Regions from separate parts of the Microbispora sp. KK1-11 genome, predicted to be linked through region 1. Evidence: riboswitches for the same ligand, from Rfam matches in the RefSeq annotation. Region 1 holds a riboswitch; each other region holds the start of a gene.
The links. Region 1 has a riboswitch for cyclic di-AMP ahead of FLW16_RS00925 (C40 family peptidase). Riboswitches for the same ligand answer to the same signal wherever they lie in the genome.

Region 1 (3,045 bases):
CCGCGGCGCGCAGGACGGGAGCGAGCAGCCCCAGCGGCGCCGCCGCCCCGAAGACGACGGTGGCGCCGTCCTCGACCAGCGCCGCCGCCCTCCTCGCCACCGAGCGCGTCGGCAGCATCAGCGAGGACGGATGACGGACCACCTCGTACGGCTGGCGGGCGTCGAACTCCTCGCACCCCTTCCAGCGTGGGGCGTACACGACCACGGAGCCGGGCGGCCTGCGCGAGGCGAGGCCGTGCACGAACGCCTGGATGCCGCCCGGTCTGGGCGGGAAGTCGTTCGTGACGATCAGCGTCCGCTTCGTCATCCTCACCCCCGCTGCCGGCGTGGTCGCGCGGTCCGCCCGCGCCGCCCGAGAACGCATTGTCGCAGCCGCGGTCGCACCCGCACCTCATGGAGATCAGGCGTCCCACGGAGATCAGGACCGGGCGAGCTGCTCGCGCGCGTACGACCGCCATTCGCGGGTCAGGCCGTCGGCGGACAGCCCGAGAACCTCCCGCAGCGCGACGCCGATCCCCTCGCGCAGCGTGGCGTGGTAGAGGGCGACCAGCCTCCGCTCCCCGAACCGGGCCGCGACGTAGCGGCAGGCGAGCCACGCCTCCTCGTACGCCTGGGCGGGCCTGGCGGCGAAGTCGGCGGGCCCCGGCAGGCCGTTCAGCGCCGCCCTCCCCGCGGCCACGTCGGCGGCCAGTTCGGCGGCGACCGTACGGACCGGCAGTCCGCTGTCCAGGTAGCCCACGTAGTCGGCGAAGCCCTCCATGAGCCACATCGGCACCGCGTGGGGACCGGTGGTCGCGACGTGCGTCAGCTCATGGGTCACGACGACCAGGCGGCCGGTCGCGGACAGGCGGGCGAACGCCGCCGGCTGCACGATCACGCGGCCGCCGGTGGCGACGGCCGCCAGGCCGTCCACCTTCGCCGGCGCGGCCAGCACGGCGGCCTGCTCCTCGGTGCGCGGCACGAGGACCACCGCGCCGCCGTACCCGCCCCAGATCCTCGTGACCGTGCGGCCCGCGCGATCGGCCAGCGCGGCGATCTCGGCGACCAGCGGCCGGGGCGACCCGACGACGACCGCGCGCTCGCCGCGGGCGACGGAGGCGCCGGTCCACATGCCCGGTCGCTCCCGCACGGCGGCCCGGGCGTCCAGTCGCAGGGCAAGCAGCGGGTCGGGCGGGGCCGCGGCGGCCGGCCCGGTGAGCAGCACGGCCAGCGCGGCGGCCACGGCCGCGATCCGGCGGGGACGGACCCCGTGAGGCGGAACTTCGGGCCGGCGCCGCTCGGCCTCGGCGCGCGCGCCCGGCACGCCCGCGGGCACGCCGCTCGTGGCAGTCACGCCGTGCATGGTAAGCCGTGCATGGTAACCAGCACGTGCCACGGCCCCGTCCACCTCGGCGAGGTGGACGGGGCCGTAGGGACGGCGCCGGTCGAGGGGGCTGGTGACCGGTGCCCGTCAGACGCCCGGACGGACGGCACCCACGAAGGTGCTCCTCCGGTAGGCGTCCAGCTTGTCGATCCGCACCCGCGTGCCGGTGTGCGGAGCGTGGATCATCTTGCCGTGCCCGACGTACATGCCGACGTGGCCGCCTCCGCTGGTGAAGATCAGGTCACCGGGCTCGAAGTGACCCCAGGACACCTTCTTCCTGACCGCGCCGCGGATGGACCACGTCGTGCGCGGCAGCCGTACGCCCGCCTTACGCCAGGCGTACTGGACCAGGCCCGAGCAGTCGAACGCGCCCGGTCCCGTCGCTCCGTAGCGGTAGGGGTCGCCGATCTGCTTCTCCGCGACCTTCACCGCGCGCTGGGCCTTGGTTCGCTGCAGCGAGGCCCTGCCGATCTTCCGCTTGGCGGAGTGCTTCTTGGTCTGCCGCTTCTTCGCGGCGGCCTTGCGGGCGGCGGCGTCCGCGCTCTTCGCGGCGCCCGTCTTCGTGCCCGACTTCGTCGCTGTGGCCGTCTTGACGACCGTGACCGTCACCGTGTCGGCCGCCGCCGGATGTGCTCCGGCGACCCCTACGGATGCCGTCAAAGCGGCACCACCAAGGGCAATTCGGGCAAGACGGGACAGACTAGCGGGGGTGGTAGACAGGATCTCTCCTCGGGTCTTCCGCTCACGCCTACCGGGTTAGCTGACGGGTTCGGGCGGGGAAGTCGCCCTACGGCGCGCGATGCGCCGATTCACCCCGGACCTTCGCGTGAAGGTCGATGGTTCCCCGGCTCCGTGCCTCCTGACTGCACGGACTCGGCAGGCCACCGGCGCCGGGGGATCCCGCTAAGGGGAGGGTGATGGAGGACGCCGATGACGGTGGATGACTGCGCGACCCGGCCGGCCGGACCGGGTGCGCCGCGGCGAGGCGTACTCGCCGCGGCCCAGAAGCTACCGAGGACCCGCCGCGTTCGGCAAAGCCCTCCCGCCGGATAAAGATCGGATAACGAAGGCCGCGGCGAAGAAAGCGCAGCTTACCCGCCCCACAAACGGATAAATGTGACTCTGCTCACAATCTCGGCAACAGCGGCCAAATCGGGTCACATGAGCCACAAAAGGCACAGAGATCACAGAGAGGATCGGGCCCTCAGGGACGCACAGCTCCGATGGCGTGATACTCCGCGAGTGTGACAATCTTCACAACATCGCCGGTCTGCGGGGCGTGGACGACCTTGCCGTCGCCGGCGTAGATGCCGACGTGCCCGTATCCGGCGTGCCAGAGCAGGTCGCCCGGCTGGAGCTCGTCCAGCGAGACCCTGCGGCTCGCACCCCAGGCCCACTGTTCGTAGCTGGTCCGGGGCAGTGTCACGCCCGCCGCCGCCCAGGCGGCCTGCACGAGCCCCGAGCAGTCCCAGGAGTCCGGTCCTGTGCCCCCGTAACGGTAGGGCTTGCCGACCTGCTTGTAGGCGAACTGGAGGGCCGACAGCGCGTTGCCGGACGCCGGCCCGGTGTAGACGACGCCGGGACTGTTGGGGTTGCCGGGGTTGAACGTCCCGAGCGAGCGCAGCAGCTTCATCTGCTCCCGGACGAGCTTGTCGACCTTGTCCTTCTCGTCGGCGAGCTCG
Region 2 (3,045 bases), on a different contig from region 1:
TCGGCCCGTTCTTGATGGCCCAGGCGGCCAGGCTGTCACCGAGCGCCTTCATCTCGGGCGAGGGCATGGCGCCGCCCGAGCTCATCATGAAGTCGCAGGCGCGCCCGAGGGGGTGCTCGCCGCTGTTCTCCGCACGGTAGCAGCCGACCGGGAACCGCAGGTCGAAGTGCTTTTCGACCTCGGTGCGCGTGAGCCGCATCCGGGCCGTGATGTTGTCGGAGCCGCTGGGCAGTTCCGGCGCCCACGACCCGCCCACGCGCTTTCCCGGCGCGATCGGGATCAGCGCGTCGAGCTTGTCCTTGATCTCGTCGATGAGATCCTCGGCGTCCTCGCGCTGTCCGGCGACCTCGGCGGCCTGCGTCTTGAGCTGTCCGGTCAGCGTCTTGGCGGCGTCCGCGGCCCGCTGCCGTTCGGTGCGGACCTGGTCGAAGTGCGCGAGCCTGGCGGCCTGCTCCTCCTTGAGCTGGTAGTTCAGCGCGGCGGTGTTCATGTCGGGCAGCGCCATCGCGCTCTCGGTCTGGTAGCGCAGCCCGGCCAGCTGCCGTACGGCGTCGCTGGCGGCCTCGTAGTCGGCCTCGGCCTTGGCCAGCCGGCCGCGGGCCGCCTTCTCCTCCACGCGGGCCTTGGCGAGGGCGACACGTTTGGCGTTGTAGTCGCCGATCAGCCGATCGACCTTCTTCCGCAGGTCCGACAGCTCCTTCTTGAGCTGCTTCTCCGTCGGTTTGGGGTCGGCGGCACCAGGCGCGGCCGTGCCGAACACGAGGACGGCGGAGGCGAGCACGCCGACAGCCAGGGGGAACGCGCGGGGCAGAGCCCACTCCTCTCCATCTGCCGACCGGGTTAGCTGACGGGTTCGGGCTGGAGGAGCCCGGGCAGGCCACTGCCTTGACCCCAGGTGCGTGATTGGGTCCCCGGCTCCCGGGCGGGGCGCCCGGGATTAGGCGTACCGGTTGTGACGGCCGGTGTCAGGGATACTAGTGGTAAAGAAACCGTGGCTGCCACCAAAGTCGCAACCAATCGGAGATCAAGCCGTTATCGCCTCGCGAAGCATCCGGGCGGCCTCCTCAGGCAGCACGTCGTTGACGAACGCGCCCATGGCCGACTCCGATCCGGCCAGGTACTTCAGCTTGTTCGGCGCGCGCCGGATCGTGAAAAGCTGCAGGTGGAGGTAGGCGAGGTCGCGCCGGTAGGTGACCGGGGCCTGGTGCCAGGCCGCGACGTACGGCATGACGACGCCGAACAGCCCGTCCAGCCGGCGCAGCACCTCGATGTAGAGCGGCGCGAAGGCGGCCCGTTCCTCGGGCGACAGCGCGGGGATGTCGGGCACCTGACGGTGCGGGTAGACGTGCACCTCGAACGGGTAGCGCGCGGCGGCAGGGACGAAGGCCGTCCAGTGCTCGTTGGCGGCCACCACCCGGGGGCCCCTCCGCTCGGCGGCCAGGACGTCCGCGAACAGGTTGCCTCCCTGATGGCGGGCGGCGGCGTCCAGCATCTGCCGCGTACGCGGCGTGACGTACGGATAGGCGTAGATCTGTCCGTGGGGGTGCGGCAGCGTGATGCCGATCTCGGCGCCGCGGTTCTCGAAGCAGAAGACCTGCTCCACGCCGGGCAGCGAGGACAGCTCGGCCGTACGGTCGGCCCACGCCTCGACGACCAGCTCGGCCTGCTCGTCGCTCAGGGAGCTGAACGACGCGTCGTGGTCGGAGGTGAAGCAGACGACCTCACAGCGCCCGATCCCCGGCCGCACCTCGCTCAGCCCGCCCACCTGCTCGTACGCACCGGTGTTGAAGCTGAACGACGGGAAGCGGTTCTCGAACACCGCCACCTCGTACGGCGAGGGGATCTCCGAGCCGGGATGGCCCGGGCAGAGCGGGCACTCGTCGGCGGACGGCAGGTGAGTGCGCGTCTGGCGGTGCCGGGCCACGGCCACCCACTCGTCCATCAGGGGGTCGTAGCGCAACTCGGAGGCGAGCGGGCGCGGCGGCAGGTCCCTGGTGTCGGTGGCGCTGTGGTCGGCGTCGTCGCGCCGGTCGAAGTAGATCAGCTCACGGCCGTCGGCGAGATGGGTGATGGTGCGCTTCACAGAGCGGTCTCCAGTTTCACGGTGCGGTGTCCCGGGTCACAGCGGGCTTCCAGATGTCCGGGTCACAGCGGCTTCGCCCAGAGGTCCGGCGTCACAGTGCGGTCTCCAGCTCGGTCTCCCCGGACGGATCGGCGAGGAGGAGCTCGCCGGCGTGCTCCGACAACGCGGCGCGCGCCTCCTCGGGCAGGCCGACGTCGCTCACGACCACGCCGGCCTCGCCGAGGGCGGCGATCGTGCTGATGCCGATCGTCCCCCACTTGGTGTGGTCGGCCAGGACCACGAGCTGCTGGGCGGCCGCGATGAGGGCGCGGTCGGTCTCCGCCTCCAGCAGGTTCGGCGTGGTGTAACCGGCCCGGACGCTCATGCCGTGCACGCCGAGCATGAGCGTGTCGACGTTGAGGGAGCGGACGGCCGCCACGGCCACCGGGCCGACCAGCGCGTCGGAGGGCGTGCGCACACCTCCCACCAGCACCACGGTCTGGTCGGGCCGTCCCGCCCGGTGGAAGACGTCGGCCACCTGGACGGAGTTGGTGATCACGGTCAGCTCTGGCACGTCCACCAGGTGGTGGGCCAGTGTCCAGGTCGTGGTCCCGGCCGAAAGGGCGACGGAGCTGCCCGGCCGTACGAGCATGGCGGCCCGGCGGGCTATGGCCTCCTTCTCGGCCTGCTGCCGCACGGACTTGGCCGCGAAGCCCGGCTCCTCCGTCGAGCCGGTGCCGGTGGCGGTCGCCCCGCCGTGCACCTTGACGATCAGGCCGCGCTCCGCGAGGACCTCCAGGTCGCGGCGGATCGTCATGTCCGAGACCCCGAGGTCGCGTACGAGCTGCGCGACGCGCACCCCGCCGGTTCTGCGTACCCTCTCCAGGATCGCCTGCTGCCGTTGCTGGGCCAGCATCCACCACTCCTGTCAACAGATTCAAACAAATTATGCCCCACGCACGTGGAGACATGTTGAGTTGGGG
Region 3 (3,045 bases), on a different contig from region 1:
CCGTATCCCTGCTGCTGCGGGGCCGGCTGCTGGCCGTACCCCTGCTGGCCGTACTGCTGCTGGCCCTGCTGGGCGCCGTAGCCCTGCTGCTGGCCGTAGCCGCCCTGCGCGGGGTCGTAGCCGGGCGGCTGCTGCGGGCCCGTGTGCTGTCCCGAGTGGCGGTAGCTGACGACCGTGACGTCGGGGTCGTAGTCCTGGGGCTGTCTGTCCGTGTTGTACCCGGGGTTCGATGACGGCGGTGGCGTTCCGTCCGACTCGTCCTGGGGGTACGGCGGCTGTCCGGTGCTCACCGTGTCACCTCGTTTCGAAGACGCATGCGCCGAACGTCTGTAGCACACGCTGATATTGCCAAAAGTAGCGACAGGTGTATCAACAGTCACCTTTGCAGCAGTCGACAACCACCGTCAAGATCGGCGATCAATGCCCATCAATGGTGATCAATGCGGTCGAGGTGCAGCAACATCCGGGTGTTCCCCAGCGTGTTCGGCTTGACGTGCTCCAGGTCGAGAAACTCGGCGACACCCTCGTCGTACGACGCGAGCAGTTCCGCGTACACCTCCTGGGAGACCGGGGTGCCCTGGATCGGCCTGAAGCCGTGCCTGGCGAAGAACTCCACCGCGAACGTGAGGCAGAAGACCCTCCGGACGCCGAGGTCCCTGGCGGTCTCGATGAGCGCGCCGACGATCCGATGGCCGACGCCCCCGCCGCGCGCCGCGGGGTCCACCGCGACGGTCCTGATCTCGGCCAGGTCCTCCCACAGCACGTGCAGCGCGCCGCAGCCGACGACCTGCCCGTCCGTCTCGGCCACCCAGAACTCCTGGACGTCCTCGTACAGCGTGACCGTGCTCTTCTTGAGCAGGCGGGGACCGACACCCGAGTACGCGTCGACGAGGCGCCGGATCGCGCGGACGTCCGGCGTCCTGGCCCGGCGCACCGTCACGGCCGTGGCACCCGATTCACTGGATGTCTGCGCGGCGACCTGCTCCATGACCGGCCAGCCTAGCCGGAGCGCGGTCGATCCCACGCGGTCGGCACGGATCGTCCCCATGGATAACGGTCATCCCCAAACGCCATACCCGACAGGAGATTTGACTGTCCGTAGCCGCCAGGATACGGACAGGTGCACGGCCGTAGCCCGAGGCGGACATCCAGGTTCGTCCCACTTTTCCCCGCAGCCCGACCGGCACCTCGAAACTCCCAAATCACTCCATACGCAGGTGAACGCGGACATATCACTACCGCGCCTGTGACCCGGCCGTGATCATTTGGTTGTCAAACGTAGACGGGTTTCGGAGTTCTGGTTGAGCAAGAACTCGCCGTGCACTATCGTCCAGCGACGATGCCGGTCATCGTGGAGCGCTCACGGCGACCGGGCGCCGAATCTTCGGAGCACCGAGTGCGAAGGGGAACCGGGGACCCAACTGCAGGATCAGGATCGGTTCGATCTCAGATCGTCAAGGGGTGAATCCACCAAGGTAGGGCTACTCCGGCCCGAACCCGTCAGCTAACCCGGTAGGCGCTCAGAAGTGCCCCGCCGTACGGCCCCGTCCCGACGACGGACCCGCCGCGGGGCACACGTGGGAGAGGAGCTCGGTTGCGCACGCGTGGAGGACGGCAGGCGGGCAGACACGCCCGCGGCCGACGGTCCGGATCCGGCACGGCCGGTCCGGGTGCCATCCGCCGCTTGGCGTTCGTCGGCGTCGCGATCGGCGCGATCACGTTCGGCGCCCCGGTGGTCCGCGCCACCGCCGACCCCAAGCCGAGCCTCAAGGAGCTCACGGCGCAGGTCGAGAGCCTCTACACCGAGATCGAGACCCTCAGCGAGCAGTACAACGGCGAGCGCGTACGCCTGAAGGCGGCCGAGCGGTCCGCCGACCTCGCCAAGAAGAACCTCGCCAAGAGCGAGGCCGAGCTCGAGGTCCGCCGGCAGAAGGCGAGCGCCCTCGCGCAGCACTCCTACATGACCAACGGGCTCGGCAGGGCGCTCGTGCTCATCGACAGCGACGCCGACCCCCGGCGATACCTGGACCAGGCCTCCACGACGTACGCGCTGGAGCTGCAGGAGAGCCAGGAGGTCGCCGAGGTCACCAAGGCCATGGACGCCGCCGCGCGGGCCAGGGAGAGCGCCTCCGCCCGGCAGGCCGAGGTCAAGAAGCTCCTCAGCGGCCTCGACTCGCGGCGCGACAAGATCACCAAGCTGATCAAGAAGACCGAGAGCAGCCTCTACCGGCAGGTCTCCCAGACGATCGGCAGCGAGACGCGCAGCAGGACGTCGTTCCCCATCATCGGCGACGGCAAGGCCGCCCAGGCGGCGCGCTGGGCCCTCAGGCAGCAGCTCAAGCCTTACGTGTGGGGCGCCGAGGGCCCCGGCTCCTTCGACTGCTCCGGCCTGGTCATGGCGGCCTACCAGTCCGTCGGCATCAGCCTGCCCCACTACACGGGAGACCAGTGGACGGCCGGCACGCACATCCCCCGTGACCAGCTCCGCCCCGGCGACCTGGTGTTCTTCTACTCCGACCTGCACCACGTCGGCATCTACATCGGCAATGGCTACATGATCCACGCGCCGCGCACGGGAGACGTCGTCCACATCGCGAAGATCGCCGGACGGCCGTTCGCGGGAGCGGTGCGGGTCGCGGACTGAGCCCCTCGACCCGCCGTCGAGGGACGCGGTCAGATGAGGCGGCGGCGTGCCGCCCAGGCGACGGCCTCGATCGCGGTCGCGACGCCGATGCGGTCGCAGATGCACCGCAGCCGGCGCCGCACGGTGCGCCCGCTGACGTCGAGACTGCGGCCCACCCTGTCGGCGGTTATGCCCTTGGCCAGCTCCGCGAGGAGAAGCAGATCCTCTTCGGTGAGACCGGCACGATCAAGGTCCGAGGCGAGACTGTCACCTCGGTAGACGACCTCGGGAATACCCATCGTCCGCCCTCCCCACGACGATGATTCGTCGGCCCACCCTTCAGGGAAGGTAAACGCCTCCCCTGAAGGTCGTCAAGGCTCGGAGTCTGAGCACCGGTCGTACGCCTCCCGGGCCGCCTCGAC
Region 4 (3,045 bases), on a different contig from region 1:
ACGCGTAGTAGCGCCAGAACTCCCGCAGCGTGGGCGGAAGCTTGCCGCCGTAGGGGTCCATCAGGGCGAGGAACGACTGGAACTCGGCGTACAGCCGGTCCAAGGCGGGGCCGTCAAGAGACTCGCCGCTCAACCGGCACATCGTGACCGTGGACTCGAACAGCGTCGCCACCACCCAGGCGCGTGCCTCGGAATCCGCGGCGTTGAACGGGCGGCCCTCGGCGTCGGTGCCGGTGATGCGCGCGTGCAGGCGGTTGAGCCGGGCCGCCTCCCGCTGCCGCACCCGCGTGTCGGGGTCGACCATCCGCTGGGCGCTGAGCACGGTGTTGCGCAGCCGACGCCACGGGTGCGCGACGAAGGTCGAGTTGGTGATCAGCGCGGCGCCGATCTGCGGGTGCGCGGCCTCCAGGACGATGGCGCGGGTCGCCACCAGCCCCCAGCGCGTCTGCCGGGTCAACTCGTGGAGCATCGATCCCGGGCCGAGCGGATCGGCGTCGGTTCCGGCGGCTGCGGCGTCGCTCATTGACATCCCTTTCCTGTCGGGGCCGGTGCCTGTACGGCGCCGAACCGGCGGTCGCGCCGTCGGTAGACCTCCAGGCATTCCCAGAAGTGCCCGGCCCGGAAGTCCGGCCACAGCACCCGGGGGAAGACCCATTCGGCGTACGCCACCTGCCAGAGCATGAAGTTGGAGATCCGCTGTTCTCCGGAGGTGCGGATGACCAGGTCCACCTCCGGCATGTCGGGGTGGGGCAGACGGCGGGCGAAACTCTCCTCGGTGACCTGCTCGGGCGGCACCCCGTCGCGGATCAGCGACCGGGCGGCCTCGACGATGTCGCGGCGACCGCCGTGATCGAACGCCACCGTCAACGTCATCCGGCGGTTGTCGCGGGTCAGCGCCATCAGGTCGGCGATGTCCCGGGCCAGCGCGGGCGGGATCCGTGGGTCGGTGACCCCGAGGAACCGGCAGCGGATCCCGCGTGCGTGCAGTGACAGGGCGTGCTTGCGGACGGCGCGCCGCACCAGTCGCAGCAGGACGTCGACCTCGGCCGCCGGGCGCCGCCAGTTCTCTGTGGAGAAGGCGTACAGGCTCAACCACTCGACACCGGCCGTGTGGGCCGCCTCGATGACATCGATCACCGCGGCCTCGGCCGCCCGATGCCCCTCGGTGCGGGGCAGCGACCGCTGCGCGGCCCAGCGGCCGTTCCCGTCCATGACACAGGCGACGTGACGAGGGATGCCTCTCACCCCACCCGCCCCGACGACATCGCGACCACGACGCAGACCCCCAAGTGAATCCCTCCGGGGACGGACTCTTTCACAGAATGTGACGCGGCGAACACTAACCGTTGGTATTCACGGCCCTTACTTGCCAGGCCGGGGTGGCTCGGGGCGTTATCTGTCCAGGTAAAGACATGTTTTGTCCTGTTTACACCATTCTGGTGGTGTGTGTACCTTTAGGGCACACGGCCTGGGTACCGGCAGACTTCCGCCGTCATATCCCTTGCCGTGGCGTTGCCCGGACCGCGCGATGATCGCGCGGCCGCCGAATCCGCGTCATGTGGAGCCGGGGACCCACTCTCTTCGGGGTGAATCGGCGCGCAGGCCCCCAGATGCGCCCGTAGGGCACTTCCTGCCCGAACCCGTCAGCTAACCCGGTAGGCGGCATGGAAGCAAGGAGTCAACCCCGCATGTCCAGCCATCGGCTCTCCCCCGGGAGCCGGCCCTCCCGCCGGCGCCTGCGCTCCGCCCTCGCGGCGGCGACCCTCGCGGCCTCGGCCGTCACCGCCACCGTCACGGCGGCCGTCGTCCTGCCCGCCCCGGCCTACGCGAACCCGCACACGTACGGCCAGGACGTCTCCGGCTACGAGGCCGACCACGACTGGATGAACAGCCGCGCGCAGTTCGGCTTCATCAAGGCCACCGAGGGGACCTCCTGGGTCGACTCGTCCTTCCCCCGCCACTGGCGGGAACTGGCCAAGAAGGGCATCGTCCGCGGCGTCTACCACTTCGGCCATCCCTCCAACGACCCCATCGCCGAGGCCGACCACTTCCTCAAGGTCGTGAACGCGCAGCCGAGCAAGCCCGGCGACATCCTGGTCCTCGACCTGGAGGCCACCGACGGCGAGTCCGTCGAGCACGTCAACAAGTGGGCCAAGACCTGGCTGGAGTACGTGACGGCCAAGACCGGCACCAGGCCGATGTTCTACAGCGGCTGGAACTTCGCCGACGAGTACGGCCACGGCCTCGGCCAGTACCCCCTGTGGGTGGCCCACTACAGCAAGGCCCCTGGCGACATCACGCCGCCCGCCGACTGGAAGTCCTGGGCGATCCACCAGTACACCGACTCGCCCATCGACCAGAACGTCTCCGCGCTGACGCCCGCCCAGTTGCGCGCGCTCGGCCGGCCGTAGCCGCACGGGCCCCGGGGCGGGGCGTCCCACCCGGCGTCCCACCCGGCGTCCCACCCCGGGGCCCATGCCGGCCGACCAGGTCGGTCAGACCACCGCGCCGGAGCCGTCGCGCCGCGCGGGCCTGGCACGCGGGGCGGCGGGAACCGGTGGCGGCTTGCTGGTGCGCCTCTCCAGCGCGATCGCTGCCGGTCCGGCCACGAACGACGACGACAGCGTCCCCACGATGATGCCGATCAGCAGGGCGACGGCGAAGTCGCGCAGCGAGTCGCCGCCGAACACCGCCAGCGCCGCAAGGATGAACAGCGCACCGAGCCCGGTGTTGACCGTGCGCGGCACGGTCTGCAGGATCGCGGTGTTCACCACCCGGCCGAACGGCTCCCCGCGCCGCACCGGCCACAGCTCGCGCACCCGGTCGAAGAGCACGACCTTGTCGTTGACCGAATAACCGATGATCGTGAGCATCGCGGCCAGGAACACTCCGTCGATCGGCTTGCCCATCCAGGCGAACGCTCCGACGACGACGGCCGCGTCCACGAACAGCGCCGCCACGGCCGCCGTGCCGAACGTCCACCGGAACCGGAACGCCAGGTAGACGAGCTGCGCGGCGAGCGCGACGGCGAGCGCGATGAGCGCG

Region 2: linked by a shared signal. The riboswitch ahead of FLW16_RS03000 (hypothetical protein) and the one ahead of FLW16_RS00925 (C40 family peptidase) in region 1 are both predicted to bind cyclic di-AMP.
Region 3: linked by a shared signal. The riboswitch ahead of FLW16_RS38765 (C40 family peptidase) and the one ahead of FLW16_RS00925 (C40 family peptidase) in region 1 are both predicted to bind cyclic di-AMP.
Region 4: linked by a shared signal. The riboswitch ahead of FLW16_RS32290 (glycoside hydrolase family 25 protein) and the one ahead of FLW16_RS00925 (C40 family peptidase) in region 1 are both predicted to bind cyclic di-AMP.

What each region holds. Positions count from the first base shown of each region.
Region 1 is NZ_VIRJ01000001.1:195,252-198,296, reverse strand. Features, by position in the region: gene FLW16_RS00935 (glycosyltransferase family 4 protein) at 1-307, opposite strand, end outside; gene FLW16_RS00930 (hypothetical protein) at 419-1,333, opposite strand; gene FLW16_RS00925 (C40 family peptidase) at 1,451-2,023, opposite strand; cyclic di-AMP (ydaO/yuaA leader) riboswitch at 2,098-2,252, opposite strand; gene FLW16_RS00920 (C40 family peptidase) at 2,568-3,045, opposite strand, start outside.
Region 2 is NZ_VIRJ01000002.1:18,771-21,815, reverse strand. Features, by position in the region: gene FLW16_RS03000 (hypothetical protein) at 1-781, opposite strand, end outside; cyclic di-AMP (ydaO/yuaA leader) riboswitch at 816-954, opposite strand; gene galT (galactose-1-phosphate uridylyltransferase) at 1,025-2,083, opposite strand; gene FLW16_RS02990 (DeoR/GlpR family DNA-binding transcription regulator) at 2,175-2,978, opposite strand.
Region 3 is NZ_VIRJ01000043.1:3,374-6,418, forward strand. Features, by position in the region: gene FLW16_RS38755 (RDD family protein) at 1-290, opposite strand, end outside; gene FLW16_RS38760 (amino-acid N-acetyltransferase) at 428-988, opposite strand; cyclic di-AMP (ydaO/yuaA leader) riboswitch at 1,365-1,534, shown strand; gene FLW16_RS38765 (C40 family peptidase) at 1,685-2,644, shown strand; gene FLW16_RS38770 (LuxR C-terminal-related transcriptional regulator) at 2,674-2,922, opposite strand; gene FLW16_RS38775 (helix-turn-helix domain-containing protein) at 2,995-3,045, opposite strand, start outside.
Region 4 is NZ_VIRJ01000029.1:10,635-13,679, forward strand. Features, by position in the region: gene FLW16_RS32280 (oxygenase MpaB family protein) at 1-523, opposite strand, end outside; gene uppS (polyprenyl diphosphate synthase) at 520-1,245, opposite strand; cyclic di-AMP (ydaO/yuaA leader) riboswitch at 1,532-1,677, shown strand; gene FLW16_RS32290 (glycoside hydrolase family 25 protein) at 1,689-2,411, shown strand; gene secD (protein translocase subunit SecD) at 2,496-3,045, opposite strand, start outside.